DNA from 2 places in the Solibacillus sp. NPDC093137 genome. Region 2 is predicted to be linked to the other one. Evidence: riboswitches for the same ligand, from Rfam matches in the RefSeq annotation. Region 2 holds a riboswitch; the other holds the start of a gene.
The links. Region 2 has a riboswitch for S-adenosylmethionine ahead of metA (homoserine O-acetyltransferase MetA). Riboswitches for the same ligand answer to the same signal wherever they lie in the genome.
Positions count from the first base shown of each region.

Region 1: linked by a shared signal. The riboswitch ahead of ACQKN3_RS13955 (methionine ABC transporter ATP-binding protein) and the one ahead of metA (homoserine O-acetyltransferase MetA) in region 2 are both predicted to bind S-adenosylmethionine.

Region 1 is NZ_JBNNVH010000003.1:196,188-204,374, reverse strand. Features, by position in the region: gene ACQKN3_RS13970 (LysR family transcriptional regulator) at 1-561, shown strand, start outside; gene ACQKN3_RS13965 (MetQ/NlpA family ABC transporter substrate-binding protein) at 688-1,494, opposite strand; gene ACQKN3_RS13960 (methionine ABC transporter permease) at 1,650-2,318, opposite strand; gene ACQKN3_RS13955 (methionine ABC transporter ATP-binding protein) at 2,311-3,339, opposite strand; SAM riboswitch class I at 3,485-3,587, opposite strand; gene ACQKN3_RS13950 (thioredoxin family protein) at 3,649-3,951, opposite strand; gene ACQKN3_RS13945 (toprim domain-containing protein) at 3,959-4,285, opposite strand; gene gcvH (glycine cleavage system protein GcvH) at 4,375-4,755, opposite strand; gene ACQKN3_RS13935 (arsenate reductase family protein) at 4,836-5,192, opposite strand; gene ACQKN3_RS13930 (acyl-CoA dehydrogenase family protein) at 5,521-7,305, opposite strand; gene ACQKN3_RS13925 (acetyl-CoA C-acetyltransferase) at 7,362-8,187, opposite strand, start outside.
Region 2 is NZ_JBNNVH010000001.1:1,048,249-1,056,435, forward strand. Features, by position in the region: gene parE (DNA topoisomerase IV subunit B) at 1-1,703, opposite strand, end outside; gene plsY (glycerol-3-phosphate 1-O-acyltransferase PlsY) at 2,007-2,609, shown strand; gene ACQKN3_RS05370 (HesB/YadR/YfhF family protein) at 2,720-3,010, shown strand; gene ACQKN3_RS05375 (YczE/YyaS/YitT family protein) at 3,157-3,783, shown strand; gene ACQKN3_RS05380 (ABC transporter ATP-binding protein) at 3,909-4,679, shown strand; gene metA (homoserine O-acetyltransferase MetA) at 4,730-5,671, opposite strand; SAM riboswitch class I at 5,825-5,932, opposite strand; gene ACQKN3_RS05390 (nucleoside-diphosphate sugar epimerase) at 6,005-6,748, opposite strand; gene ACQKN3_RS05395 (AAA domain-containing protein) at 6,764-8,187, opposite strand, start outside.

The DNA.
Region 1 (8,187 bases), on a different contig from region 2:
AAAGAATACCCGGAAATTTCTTTCCATTTGCGCCAAGGATCCTATAAGTATTTGATTGATGCGGTCAAAAATCGCGAGCTGAATTTAGCTTTGCTTGGACCATTACCACCAAAAGACGAAGCAATCAATACAACCGTGCTGTTTAGTGAAAACATCCATGCTTTATTGCCTGCAACACATCCACTAGCAAAAAAAGATTCAATTAACCTTGTCGATTTGCGTAATGACCAATTTGTACTTTTTCCGGAAGGCTATATTTTAAATAAAGTGGCTGTTGATGCATGCCGCTCTGTAGGCTTTATGCCGAATATCACTACCGAGGGAGAAGATATGGATGCTTTAAAAGGGCTTGTGGCAGCAGGAATCGGTGTGACACTTTTACCGGAAAGTTCACTTTACGATTCAACACCGCGCATGACTGTCAAAGTGCCGATTGCCATTCCTAATATAAGACGCACAGTCGGCATCATTGCACCAACAGCAAGAGATCTTGCTCCATCCGAAGAAGTATTCGTCAAATTTATATCCAACTTTTATTCACGATTAACACGATTCCAATAAAATGCATTGGGACAGAAAAAAATTTTCATTGGATAAGGAGATACCCCTTATTTAAGAAAAGGCTATTTTATGTCCAGAAAAAAAACCATTTTCTCCCCGAAGAGAGAAAATGGTTTTTTGATCATTTTATTCGCCTGAAACAGGTACTACAGAGCCGCCCCACTCTTCAACGATAAAGTCTTGTACTTCTTTTGAGCGTAATGCATCTACTAATGCTTTAATTTCTTTTGAATCTTCATCACCAGATTTTACTGCAATAATGTTTACATATGGTGATTCACTAGACTCGATTGCGATTGAATCTTCCAATGGGTTAATACCGTTATCGATTGCGAAGTTTGAGTTGATTAACACCGCATCGCCTTCTTCATTTTCATACATTTGCACTAATAATTCAGCTGCTGTGTTTGCATCGAATTCGAAGTTTTTCGGATTATCTACGATGTCTTTTATTTCTGCTTTTGTTTTATCAATACCTTCTGCTAATGTAATTAAACCTTGTGCTTCAAGTAATGAAAGCATACGTCCATGGTCTGCCACTGAGTTAGAAAGTAAAATCGTCGCACCTTCAGGAAGTTCTTCTAAAGATGAATATTTTTTAGAGTAAATACCAATCGGCTCGATGTGAATACCGCCAGCATTTGCAAAGTCATAATCGAAATCCGCTTTTTGAGCTTCGAAGTATGGGATGTGCTGGAAGTAGTTTGCATCTAAATCACCGTTATTTAAATCTTGGTTTGGAAGAACGTAGTCTGTATAAGTTTCAATTTCTAGCTCAATACCCTGTTCCTCTAAAATCGGCTTAACTTTTTCAAGGATAACTGCGTGTGGTGTATTTGACGCACCAACTACTAATTTTTCATCTTCTCCGCCACATGCTGCTAAAGCAAGTACTGAAGCTCCTAAAATAACGCTTGATAATAATTTCTTCATTTGTTTTACCTACCCTTTTTTTAGTTTGTCCAGTTTATCGAAACCTTTTTTATATTCTGATTATTTTTCTTATAGACGCGCACTTTTTTAAAGTTTGCGTCCATATTGTTTCGATGCACCATTATTTATAATTACGGCCATTTATGAGCCACTAACTATCGTTTGTCCACTCTTACTGTAATGAAGTCCCCAATAAATTGGATAATGAATACGACAACTAAAATTAAAACAGTTGCCATTAATGTCACATCTGTTCGGTTACGCTGGAAACCATCAAGGAATGCCAGGTTACCTAAACCACCCGCACCGATAATGCCGGCCATTGCTGTATATCCTACTAAAGCTACCGCAGTAACAGTAATACCAGAAATTAATGCCGGTAAGCTTTCCGGGATCAGCACTTTCCAAATAATCGTAGAAGTTTTCGCTCCCATTGAGCGGGCTGCTTCAATGACACCTTTATCAATTTCTCTTAATGCTATTAATACCATGCGCGCATAAAACGGTGCTGCCCCAATAATTAGCGCAGGTAATGCTGCATTGGCGCCACGGATTGTTCCAAGTAAAAACTTAGTAAATGGAATTAATAAAATGATTAAGACGATAAATGGAATCGACCGGAAAATGTTTACGAGTGATCCTGTCAAAAAGTGCACAATTTTATTTGCCCATAATTGATTGTCGCTCGTTAAAAATAAGACAATGCCAATTAGAAGTCCTAGTATAAATGTGATGACTGTCGCAACAGCCGTCATATAAATTGTTTCATATGTTGCTTCGAGCATTTTACCCCAATCTACGTTCGGAAATAATTGATTAAACATGCTCAATCACCTCCGCCTGAATTTCTTGCTTTGCTAAAAAGCTTAATGCTTCCGCGACTGCTTTTGGCTCGCCATCGATATGAATAAACAATGTACCAAACGAACCGCCCGTTGTATTTGAGATTTTGCCATGCACTATATTAACAACTACGTCAAATTGCTTAATCATTTGTGAGATGACAGGCTGTTCTGTCGTTGCCGCTGCAAATGTTAATTTAGCGATTTTGCCTTCTGGATAATTGGCTAAAATCTGTTCCAGTGATGCTTGCGTTTCCTGTGTTTCACCAGAAGCCTGTGATACGAAGTTTTTCGTAATTGGTGCTTGAGGATGCTGGAACACTTGCAATACATCTCCCTGTTCCACTACTTTACCGGCTTCCATTACCGCTACTCTGTTACAGATTTTGCGGATAACATGCATTTCATGTGTAATGAGTACAATTGTAAGTCCGATGTTTTTATTAATATCGAGCAGTAATTCCAAAATTGAATCCGTTGTTTCCGGATCAAGCGCTGAAGTCGCTTCATCACATAAAAGCACTTCCGGGTTGTTCGCCAACGCTCGTGCAATGCCGACACGCTGCTTTTGACCGCCTGACAATTGTGAAGGATACGCTTTCCCTCTTCCTTTTAAACCTACGAGTTCAATCAGCTCTTCTACTCGCTTTTCACGATCAGCTTTTGAAACGCCCGCAATTTCAAGTGGAAATGCGATGTTTTCTTCAACTGTACGTGACCAGAGCAGATTGAAGTGCTGGAAAATCATACTTATTTTTTGGCGTGCTTCTCGTAATTTTGCCCCGGAAGCTTTTGCAATATCCTGGCCGCCTACAATGACAGAACCTGTTGTAGGCTTTTCCAAACCGTTCAGCAGTCGGATCATCGTACTTTTACCGGCACCACTGTAGCCGATAATTCCGTATATTTCACCTTTGTTAATCGATAGGCTTACATTATCAACTGCTGTAAGTTTACCGTTTTTCGTGTTATACACTTTTGTAATATTTTGTATATCAATCATCGGTTGTACTCCTTCTAAATTGAAATAACCTTCCTGCTATTTCAAAATCATGTTCTATTCTCATTCAAAACCTCCGTTGAATGAAAAAAACCTTTCTACCAAGACAAGTAGAAAGGTTTCACATACATTTATACGGTAAACCGTTCTCTCATCTTTCAAAGTTTAAACTTTGTGTGAATTGGCACCTTTGCGTAAACGCTGGTTGCCGGGCTTCATAGGGCACTTCCCTCCACCTCTCTTTATAAGAGCAACGTTATTAAGTTTTATTATTATGAATGTTACTTTATCACGACAAAGTGACTACGTCAATTACTTTTTTAATATTTCATACAAAAACGGTACGGATTTAAATGCATAAATTTTATTCGTTAGTTCCCCGTTGTCTGAAACGATTAAACAAGGTACACTTTCAATTTTCAATTCATATGGTAAATCCCCTAAATAATTGATATTTGCCATACCAAGCGGAAGATCTGGGAGTAATTTCTCAATTACTTCCAACATTTTTTCCGACACTTCACAAGTGCCGCACATAGGCGTATATAAGAAAAACGCTGTCTGATCATACTGTTCTACGTTCTGTTCCCATTGCTGTTTCGTCCATTGTTCCATTATACTGTCATCCTTCTTTTACTAAAAATTTTGCCTGTAGTAAAATATCCCTTAAGATTTTAGTAGGTGTTTTTTCTACTTCTACATATTCGTGAGGTATGATAAGCTGTGTCGCTTCGGGATATGCACGGTTCATCAGTTTACGTAACTTCTCACCGTTTTTATCTGCATCAAACATAGTGATAATTTCATCTTGCTCATATTCTTCCAATAAATCAATTAAATTGACTTCGCTTATCGTGCCATTTGTACAAATAATTGTCACGTCTTCAGCTAATATCGGGATTAATCTCAATTTATCGGCACGTCCTTCTACAACGATGCATCTTCCCATATAACACGCTTCCTTTCATTCGTCACCTTTATATATAGAATAACAAAAAAACACTAAAACCTTTATATAGAAGGCTTTAGTGTTTCATATTATTGTTCGATTAATGCAGTGTAAGCATCTGCGTCTAATAACTCGTCTACTTCTGCTTCACTTGTTAACTCAACAGTAACCATCCATGCATTACCGTATGGTGATTCATTTACATATTCAGGATTGTCCAGTAATTCTTCGTTGATTGCAACAACTTTACCAGAAAGTGGTGCATATAGTTCAGAAACTGTTTTAACAGATTCTACACTACCGAAAGGCTGATCCCTTGAAATTTCATCGCCTACTTCAGGTAACTCTACGAATACGATATCGCCTAGTTCAGACTGTGCGAAATCCGTAATACCGATTGTCGCTTTACCGTCTTCAATTTTAACCCACTCATGCTCTTTTGAATAACGTAATTCTTTAGGTGTGCTCATTCGAAAACCTCCATGTTATATGTAGTACATTCAAGTTCATTTTGCCATATTTCGTTCGGAAATACAATGTGAATAACTGTTTATTTCCAAGTTTCTAAGAAGTCAGACTCCTTAAATCCTAAAGTTAATTTTTTACCATCTGTAACGATTGGTCGCTTAATTAACATACCATCCGATGCTAATAGCTCTAATTGCTCATCCTCGGACATTGTCGGTAATTTATCTTTTAGGCCTAATTCACGATATTTCATGCCAGATGTATTAAAGAATTTCTTCAGCGGCACTCCACTAGCTTCGTAAATTGCTTTAAGTTCCTCTTTAGATGGTGTCTGCTCTACAATATGAATATTTACATAGTCCACACCTTGCTCATCTAGCCATTTTTGCGCTTTTTTACAAGTTGTACATTTCGGATATTGGATGAATTTTACTGTCATGTAAGTACTCCTTTTTGCCCTGGATTTTCCTATATTGTAACGGATATAGAAGGACAAATCAAAAATGTGTTCGCACTATCGGAGTTTTACTGGTTATGGTTGTTATTAGAAGATGTGCAAAAATATTAGAACATGCCCGACATATTTTAGAAGAACGGCTTCACTTCACTTATTAGAAACTTTGGGTGACATAATAGAAGATAGGAAACTTATATTAGAAGTTCCCATGTATATTAGACATTTTGAAATTATATTAGAACATTTTACATTTTATTAGAAAACCCATAGAAAAACCGGGTGCATTGTATACACCCGGTTACCGTCTTTATTAAACTACATATTTTTCTGCTTCGATTAGTTTCGCTGCAGCTTCACGTTTTTTCGGAATTAAGTTGTAAGGGTTGTTGCGCGTTAATTTACGTAATGCTGATAAAATCATACGTGCATCGTCACCTTCAACTGAAGCGATTAATGTTTCTTTTGCTTCTTTTTCGATTTCTGCGAATGCTTCCTGACAGAAAATTTGAGTGTAAAGAATTTTTTGTGCTGCTTTTTCTTCTCCGTCACGCTCGATTGCTTTTTGTGTACGGATTACTGCAGATTCCATTGCGTATAATTGGTTCGCAATGTTTGCGATGTTTACTAACAGCTCTTGTTCCGCATCCAGTTTTGCACCGTAGCGTTGTGCTGCTGCACCTGCTGCAAGTACTGCAATCTTCTTGGCATTTTTCACTAAATATTTCTCTTGCTCTAAAGCACCTTGGCCGATTTCTTCAGGCATAAGCATTAATAGCTCGTTTTGCAGTTCTTGCGCAACTTGTAATAGTGGTAACTCACCTTTTAATGCTTTTTTCATAAATGTGCCCGGTACGATCATACGGTTAATTTCGTTTGTACCTTCGAAAATACGGTTAATACGAGAGTCGCGGTAAATGCGTTCTACTTCGTACTCAGCCATAAAGCCGTAACCACCGTGTAACTGAACCGCTTCATCCGCTACGAAATCCAATGTTTCAGAACCGAATACTTTTGCGATCGAGCACTCAATAGCATATTCAGCGATTGCTGCTGCAACTGATTTGCCGTCTTTTTGCTCTTCATCAGATAACTGGCTTAAACGGTCTTCGAAATAACCAACTGTACGATAGTTTAAAGATTCAGATGCATAAATGTGAGAAGCCATTGATGCGATTTTTTCTTTCGTTAAGTTGAAATCCGATAATTTTGTTTTGAATTGCTGACGTTGGTTCGTATAAGCAACTGCTAATTCAAATGCACGTTTTGATGCACCTACAGTACCTACTCCTAATTTATAACGTCCGATATTTAAAATGTTGAATGCAATAATATGACCGCGGCCTACTTCACCTAGTAAGTTTTCTACAGGCACTTCTGCATCTTCTAAAATTAATGTACGAGTTGAAGATGATTTAATCCCCATTTTCTTCTCTTCCGGACCTACAGAAACACCTGGGAATGAACGCTCTACGATGAATGCAGTGAATTTATCGCCATCGATTTTTGCGTATACAACGAATACATCTGCAAAGCCTGCATTTGTAATCCATTGTTTTTCACCATTTAATACGTAATGTGTGCCAGCTTCATTTAACTTAGCTGTTGTTTTAGCGCCTAATGCATCCGAACCTGAACCTGGCTCTGTTAATGCATATGCTGCGATTAATGCACCTGAAGCTAACTTCGGTAAGTACTTCGTTTTTTGCTCATGGTTACCGAATAATACGATTGGTAATGAACCGATCCCTACATGGGCACCGTGCGTGATTGAGAAACCGCCAGCCGGTGACATTTTTTCTGCGATTAATGCAGAAGAAATTTTGTCTAAGCCTAGCCCTTCATATTCTTCAGGTACGTCAGCTGCTAGTAAACCTAAATCACCTGCTGTTTTTAATAGACGTACAGAGTGATCGAACTCATGGTGCTCTAAGTTTTCAACTACCGGTAATACTTCGTTCGTTACATATTCCTGTGTTGTTTGAGCAATCATTTTTTGCTCGTCTGTGAAATCTTCCGGTGTAATTACTCGGTTAATATCCACGTCCTCGATTAAAAAGCCGCCACCTTTAATAATGCTGTTTGTTGTTTGTGCCATTATAAATTCCTCCCTAGTTTCCTTTGTGATTTTTATTGTATTGTTTCCCCAGACAATTAAAGAACTTCAAATACCCCTGCTGCGCCCATTCCGCCGCCGATACACATTGTTACAACACCGTATTTACCGCCGCGGCGTTTTAATTCGTTGATTAACTTCACTGTAAGAATCGCACCTGTTGCACCTAGTGGATGACCTAATGCGATAGCCCCTCCGTTAACATTCACTTTCTCCATATCAATACCTAGCTCACGAACTACTTGGATTGACTGTGATGCGAATGCTTCGTTAATTTCCCATAGGTCTACTTGATCTTGTGTAATCCCTGCAATTTCAAGTGCTTTCGGTACTGCTACGATTGGACCGATACCCATTACTTCCGGTGGAACTCCGCCGACAGCAAATCCTAGGAATTTTGCCAGTGGCTGCATGCCTTGTTTCTCCGCTTCTTCACGGTCCATTACTAGTACTGCTGCTGCACCGTCAGAAGTTTGAGAAGCATTTCCTGCTGTTACAGAACCTTTTACATTGAATGCTGGACGTAATTTTGCCAACGTTTCTACCGATGTACCTGGACGAACCCCTTCATCTGTATCAAAGATTGTAACTTTTTCTTTTAACTGGTTGTTTTCATCGACGTAATATTCCGTCACTTCAACCGGAACGATTTCGTCTTTAAACTTACCTTCTTTAATCGCTTTTTCAGCTAATTCGTGTGAACGTACTGCAAAAGCATCCTGCTCTTCACGTGTTACATTGTAACGATTCGCTACCTCTTCAGCTGTGTGACCCATACCGATATAGTATTGTGGTGCCTCTTCAGCAATTTTCGGGTTTAGGCGAACTGTATTACCAGTCATCGGAATCATACTCATTGACTCT
Region 2 (8,187 bases):
ATTTTTTTCGTTGCGGCGCTTAGCTCCTGTTCTGTCCAGGCATACATAAGCTCCTGCTTTTTACCCGACCCTTTTGATACTTTATAAAGAGGCGGTAACGCAATATACACTTTTCCTGCTTCGATGAGCGGACGCATATAACGGTAGAAGAATGTCAGCAATAATACTTGAATGTGGGCACCATCTGTATCGGCATCGGTCATGATGACAACTTTATCGTAAGCGGCATCTTCCACCGAGAAATCTGCTCCGACACCTGCACCGATCGTATGGATAATCGTCGCAATTTCTTCATTTTTCATAATATCCTGAAGCTTTGCCTTTTCGGTATTGATAACTTTACCGCGCAATGGCAAAATCGCCTGGAATGTACGGTCACGACCTTGCTTCGCCGAACCACCCGCTGAATCACCCTCTACAAGGTATAATTCATTTCTAGAAGCATTTTTCGACTGTGCAGGTGTCAGCTTACCAGACAGAAGCGTACTCGATTTTTTCTTTTTCCCGTTACGGGCATCATCACGTGCTTTACGCGCTGCTTCACGCACTTGTTGGGCGCGAATTGCTTTACGCACTAAAGAAGCCGACAGCTCGGCATTTTCTTCAAGCACATACATTAATTGCTCTGAAACAACGGTATCAACGGCAGAGCGTGCTTCAGATGTACCAAGCTTCCCTTTTGTCTGACCTTCGAATTGCAGCAGATTTTCAGGAATACGTACAGAAACAATTGCTGTCAGGCCTTCACGAATATCAGTGCCTTCCAGGTTTTTATCTTTTTCTTTCAGTAATCCGATTTTGCGGGCGTATTCATTAAACACACGTGTCAACGCTGTTTTAGCGCCGGTTTCATGTGTACCGCCATCACGTGTACGGACATTGTTGACGAACGACAAAATCGTTTCGGAATAGCCGTCATTAAATTGCAGTGCGAACTCCACTTCTATTTCCTGAATGCTACCTTCAACATATTTAACCGGATGTAATACATCTTTTTCTTCGTTTAAGTATGTGACGAATGCTTCAATACCGCTTTCATAATAGAAAATTTCATGTTTTCCTTCTCCGCGGTCATCGATTAGTTCAATTTTTAATCCTTTTAATAAAAACGCAGATTCACGTAAGCGTTCTGCCAATGTATCATAATTATATTTAACGACTGAAAAAATCGTTGGATCCGGCAGGAAATGTACAAGTGTTCCTGTTTCCTTCGTTTTTCCGATCATATCAAGCGATGTAGCCGGTTTCCCGCCTTGTTCAAAGCGCTGGCGATAAACTTGGCCATCACGATAAATTGTTACTTCCAAAAATGTTGATAAGGCGTTTACAACTGATGAACCTACACCATGTAAACCGCCACTTGTTTTATAACCGCCTTGTCCAAACTTTCCGCCTGCATGAAGGACGGTGAAAATAATTTCAGGGGTTGGTTTACCCATTTTATGCATACCTGTTGGCATACCACGACCATGGTCACGCACGCTAATACTGTTATCTTCATGAATCTTCACGATGATATGATTTCCATATCCAGCAAGCGCTTCATCCACTGCATTGTCTACAATTTCATACACTAAGTGGTGAAGACCTCGACTATCTGTAGAACCAATATACATCCCTGGTCTTTTGCGTACGGCTTCTAAACCTTCTAATACTTGAATGGCATCTTCATTATACGAAATACCGGCTTGGTTTTTTACCAAATGTAATCCCCTCCAAAAATACAAACAAACGTTCTATTTACTACCTAATCGTACGCTCAAATATGCATGATGTCAATGTTTAAAGGTACTGATTTAGGCTTTGCAAAGATTAATTGTATCATCAAAAACGAACGTTTAAAAGCATATCCTTCAGTAGCAAACAATAAAATGTAACTTTTTCCCTGTTTTTTACGATGAACGAAAAAATAATACCTCTTTCCTTCTATTAAAAAACATTGTAAAATATTCAATACATACTATTAGTACCAAGTAGTAATTCTGAATTCGAAAGGAGCACAACACTTGATCAACGCATTAATTATTATTTGTGCTTATTTAATCGGTTCCATTCCATCTGCTTTATGGATTGGCAAAATTTTTTACAAAACGGATATTCGACAACAAGGCAGCGGCAATTTAGGAACGACTAATACATTTAGAGTATTAGGCAAAAAACCGGGCATCGCCGTATTGCTTATTGATATATTGAAAGGAACGGCTGCGGTATTGCTACCGTTATTGCCATTTTTCGCAGACAGCACTGTCCATCCTTTAATCTTAGGTGTCATCGCGGCTGCTGGCCATATGTTCCCGATTTTCGCTAGTTTCCGCGGAGGAAAAGCAGTTGCTACGAGCGGCGGTGTTATTTTAGGCTATAATTTACCGTTATTTTTAATTTTAATCATTGTATTTGTCATCGCCTTAAAGTTAACGAAAATGGTCAGCTTATCATCTATGATTGTATCCGCTGCAGCGGTTATTTATGTAATTGGTCATTGGATGATAACAGGAGAATATGCATTATTCATTTTGGTTGTCGTTCTGGCAGGCTTCATTTTTTACCGTCACCGTGAAAATATTAAGCGGATTAAAGCCGGTACTGAACCGAAAATTAAAGGATTTTAAACGATTGACTGAAAGGGTTTCCTTTCAGTCTTTTTTTGTACTAAAAATTCAGAACGCGAGCTTTGTAAGTTTTTTTTATTTACTGCATAATGGCAGTAGAGGTGAAATATATGGAAATCAAACTATCAGAAAAAGCGCTCAATTGGTTTAAACAAGAGATGGAAGTAGAAAAAGGCGATTTTATTCGCTTTTATGCAAGGTATGGAGGTTCTTCACCTTTTCATGAAGGGTTTTCGTTAGGGATGACACGGGAGCAGCCGCATGAAATAGGTATTGAAACGGTTGTGGAAGATATTCATTACTACATCGAAAAATCCGATGAATGGTTTTTTAATGAACATCATTTAGTTGTAGATGTCGCCGATTCATCCGATGAATTAACTTATTCGTACGAAAAATAAAGGCCCTATTTCAGCTTCCTAATACGAACAATTTGCCGCTCAAAAAGTTCAAATGTTTCGAATTTATTGTAAATCCATTTTTGCCGATTCAATCGTTATAATGAGTAAGGATTATATCGAGGATTGATGAGGGATTACATGTGAAAGTGAAACAGGAATTTTATTGGCGCTGCGTATTTTTTATTGCAGGCATCATTGTTTTATCATTAGGCGTCGCATTGACGATCAAAGGACAAATACTTGGCGTTGGGTCATGGGATGTCCTTCATATCGGATTACAAAAAAACTTGGGATTAACGGTCGGTATGTGGTCGATTATTTTAGGTTTGCTCATTCTGGCTGTTGATACGTTTTTCACGAAAAGATTGCCGAAAGTCGGAACTTATTTGGACATGTTCCTGACAGGGATTTTTATTGATATATTTTTGTTAGTATTACCGGATGCGAATACACTGTTAGAACAAACATTGGCGTTTGTTGTTGGCGTTGTCCTGCTCGGCTTCGGCTGCGGGATGTATATGGTCGCAAACCTCGGTGTAGGACCTCGTGATACATTAATGCTGCTGTTGGTGCATCGCCTCGGCTGGAGTGTCAACCGTGCACGGACGACAATGGAAGTAACGGTTGCTGTATTAGGTTTTGTATTGGGCGGACCAGTCGGAGTCGGTACTGTATTTATGGCGTTCGGCTTAGGGCCTGTCGTACAATGGGCACTCAAATGGAACGGAAAGCTGTTCCACCGCGCAGCAGGTGTCGAAAGTGTTGTTATATAAATAATGAGGAGAGCAAGCAATATGCGTTTGCTTTCTTTTTTTTACATTTAAATTGTTACAATTTTCAAAAAATACTTTCTCTACAATGAAAAAAGGTGCATAGTAGTAAGTGGAGGTGTTTTTAAATGATACATATTGAAAATATCCATTTATATCGCAATGACAAAAAGATTTTAAATGATTTAAGCTGGCATGTTCAAAAGGGACAGCATTGGGCTATTTTAGGGTTAAACGGATCCGGCAAAACGACGTTGCTGAAAGTTATTAACGGCTATATTTGGCCAAATGAAGGTAAGGTCCAAATACTGGGTGAAACATATGGCAAGACGTATATACCGAAACTGCGGACACGGATCGGCTGGGTCAGCAATGCGATGATCGATAACTTCAACTGGCAGGATAATGCAATTGAAATCGTGCTCAGCGGAAAATTCGGTGCCCTTCGCCTTTTCAATGATGTGACGGAAGAAGAAATTGACCATGCGGTTTCTATTATGAAGCATTTTCACTGTGACCATTTAGCAAATAAATCATTCGAGCATTTGTCTCAAGGTGAACGGCAGCGTGTTCAAATAGCAAGGGCCATTATGGCGGATCCGGAAATTTTAATATTGGATGAGCCATGTGGCGGTCTGGACTTAATCGAACGGGAAAACTTGCTGCAAACAATAGAACAGATTGCACAAGCAGAAAACGGCCCTACCCTAATTTACGTGACGCATCATGTAGAAGAAATACTTCCTTGTTTTAGCCATGTACTTTTAATGAAAGACGGAAAAAATGTCGAAGCCAATGCACGCGAAGTTGTTTTAACAGACGAATTATTAAGCGATTTCTTCGGGCGGGAAATTAGTTTGCAGATTGAACGCGAACGTGCCTGGGTCGCAATTAAATAAAACGAACCAGCAGGAGTCCATCTCTTGCTGGTTCGTTTCATTTATAAGCATTAAATATGATATTCAATATTTTCATCGACGTAATGCCATTCATACGGCGTTTCTTGGTATACGTAGTAGTTCAGCCAGTTGTAGAACAACAGATGCGAATGGGCACGCCAAACATTTTTCGGTGCCTGCAACGGGTCGTTATTCGGGAAATAGTTGATCGGAATTTCCGTATTGTCCGGATCTTTCTCAATATCGCGGAAATACTCATCCGATAAGGTCGTTGCATCATATTCCAGATGCCCTGTAATCATAATATGTTTATTGTTTTTCGATTGCACGATAAACACGCCTGCATCATCCGAATAGCTTAATAGTCGCAAGTCAGGGTGTGCTCGCACTTCATCAATTGAAACCGACGTGTGGCGTGAATGAGGTGCCACATACTCATCGCTGAATCCCCGCACTAAATCTACTGTTAAATCCGTAATCACATGGGAATAAACACCGGAGCATTTCTTCGGCAATTCGAATTTTCCGATGCCAAAATGATGATACAAGGCAGCTTGGGCGCCCCAACATATATACATAATCGACGTGACATGTTCATCTGCCCAGTCCATAACATGCGTAATCTCATTCCAGTAGCCAACATCTTCAAAATCCATTTTCTCTACTGGCGCTCCTGTAATAATGAGCCCATCAAAGCGACGGTGCTTCACTTGGTCGAACGTCCGGTAAAAAGTATCTAAATGCGATTTGGAAACATTTTTTGATTCGTATGTAGCCGTGTTTAAAAATGTCACATCCACCTGTAATGGTGTATTACCGAGTAAGCGCAGCAACTGCAGTTCGGTTTTCTCTTTTTCAGGCATTAAATTAAACACTAAAATATTTAACGGTCGAATTTGTTGTGTTTTCGCACGGTCTTCCTCCATGACGAAAATCTTCTCTTTTCTAAGCAGCTCACCCGCCGGTAAATGTTTCGGAATATTAATCGGCATTCCACTTTCCCCCTCATAAACTTTTTCAATAAACTTTTAATAATCTGTGGTATTCAGGCAATGCATTGTTTTACGAGCGAAACGAACCGTTCCGGAACAATAAAAAAGCCCCTCTCATTCCAGCAAAACAGAATTGAGAGGGGCTTCTACCCGTTCTTATCTGCCAAGGTCAACACCTTGCTGGAAGTAGCACCTTTCTAGTTAAACTAGAGGTTGCTGAAGCATCATCGGGCCAAGTCCCTCCGCTTCTCTTGATAAGTCTATTAAATTGTCATTAGTGTATCATGTACTTTGTAATTTTGCAATAATTCCAAAAATATTATTTCACGCATACTAAAGCTGCTCTTTTTCTATAGTAAATAAGATTGTCTCCAGCCGTTCATCCCATACACGTGTCAATGTATTGTATACCCGCACAAAATGCCTGTTTTCCTTTTGATCAAACAGTAAAAAACATAGGACCGGTATATCATTAATCTGGATCGATTCCGTCGAAACAACACTCGTTATATAGTGCGGTACTTCATCTTCCGCCACCGGTTGTTCGGAAAGTTGCTGTTGTATGAAATCAATCAGCACTGTCTCTTCAATTGCTTCGATTTCTTCTGTTTCGATTGTCGGGAAAGGCTCCGGAAACTCTTCCAAATCCGCAAATTCCTCCAGGTCACCCTCCAATGGCTGCTCATGGATCGGGCTGTATTGAATAAAATAACTTGTTTCTTCAAGTTCCTCTTCAAAAATGCCCGATTCCAGCTGAGCCTTACCCTTTGCAGTTAGTGCAAATTCCTGTTCCTTCACAATCATACCCAGTCGTAACATTTTATTCGTCAAATCATGAATAAATAACGGTTCCACCAATAAAATTTCGGCTAATAACTCCACATTTTTCAGCTTCGCCTTCTCAAATGAAATGAGCATCATCTTCATTAAAATATCCATGGCATTACGCATTACCGGATGATATTTCACTTCCAATGTGTGAATCGGAATGGCGTATTGCATTTGCTTTTTGATTTCAATGGACGGATTTTGGATGAGTTCTTTCTGCAGCTGTATAACTGTACTTTGTAAATCCATTCAATCCCCCTGTTTCTACACAGCAAAATAGCCGTCTTGCTCTTTTACTGTCGTTAATACATGGGCATACATATCCCGTGTTTTCGCGCTCTTTGGACGCTTTGTAAACATTTCGGTACTGCCAATCATTATGAGCAGTTCCCGTGCGCGGGATAATGCAACATTCAGGCGTCGGTAATCTTTCGCAAACCCGATTTCTCCGCGCTCATTGTCATGATTCCGCACCATGCTGACGATAATCACATCCATCTCCATCCCCTGGAATTTATCGACGGATCCTGTACGGATGTGTAAATGCGGTACACTGATTTCCTGTTCGATCAGACGATTAATACGTTTCACCTGCTCCGCGTAGAATGAAATAACGCCAACCGATTTTAATGCGTCTTGTGGAATCAGCCCTTGTGCTTTCGCTTGTCCCGTTGCGGCATTTAATTCAAGAAGCTGCTGTTTAATCTGTTCCAGCTCAGCTAAATTGAATAAACTCGAGCCTTCCTTCATACGCTCTTCAAAATACGGCTTGGCATTCGGAATATCAAGCCATAGTAAATGGTGATTTCGTGTAACCTTTGATGTTTCAAGGAAATGATCGCGTACGGCATCCGAATCCTCTAACCCACACTGCAGCTGTTCGGATTCATTTTCGTAAAACGGTGTGATAGTTGACATAATATTTTTATGCATTCGATATTGAAGGGCGAGCATCGTTTTATTTTGTGACGGCAAATTGTTATAAAGACGCTCAAACAATGATTCTTCCAGTAACTTTTCAAGCTCTCGTTTTTCTTCAAATGTTGTACTTTCTTTCACAACTTGCTCCAATGTCTCTTCAAATGTCGCATCGCCTACAAGCGGAGGCAACTGGTGATGGTCCCCAACTAAAATGATCTTTGCGCCCTTTAACATCGGCAGTAACAGTTCCGGTGGTGTTGCTTTCGAAACTTCATCAATAATCACGACATCAAATGTCGGATAGTTGTCCATAAACTCTTTATTTGCCGATGCAACACAAGTTGTCCCGATCACATTGGCATGTTTCACATACAATTTGCGGATTTCGTCCAAGTCATGGGCATTGGCGTTTTTCAGTAAACCGTGCCATTCGTTTTGAAGTTCTGCCGTCACCGGAAGCAAACTGATTTTCACTTCAAGCATCTCGATCTTTTCTGTAAGAAGCCCGATCTTTTCGTTTACTTCAATGATCGCCTGCTCAGGGTTCAGTTTTGTCAGCTGTTCGAGTTCTGTCCGGCGTTTTTCAAGCTGGACGCCTTCGCTGTTGATCCCTTTAAAGCGAACTGTTAACTGTTCGACAGTCTCAGTACCAAGGGCAATCTGTTCATTTAAAACTGCCAGCTCCTCCGCTTTTTTATCCAGTTGAAGCTCCACTTTTTCACGGTTTTGGCGCTGTGTTTCAGTTTTCATCTGATCCAGTTCATTTG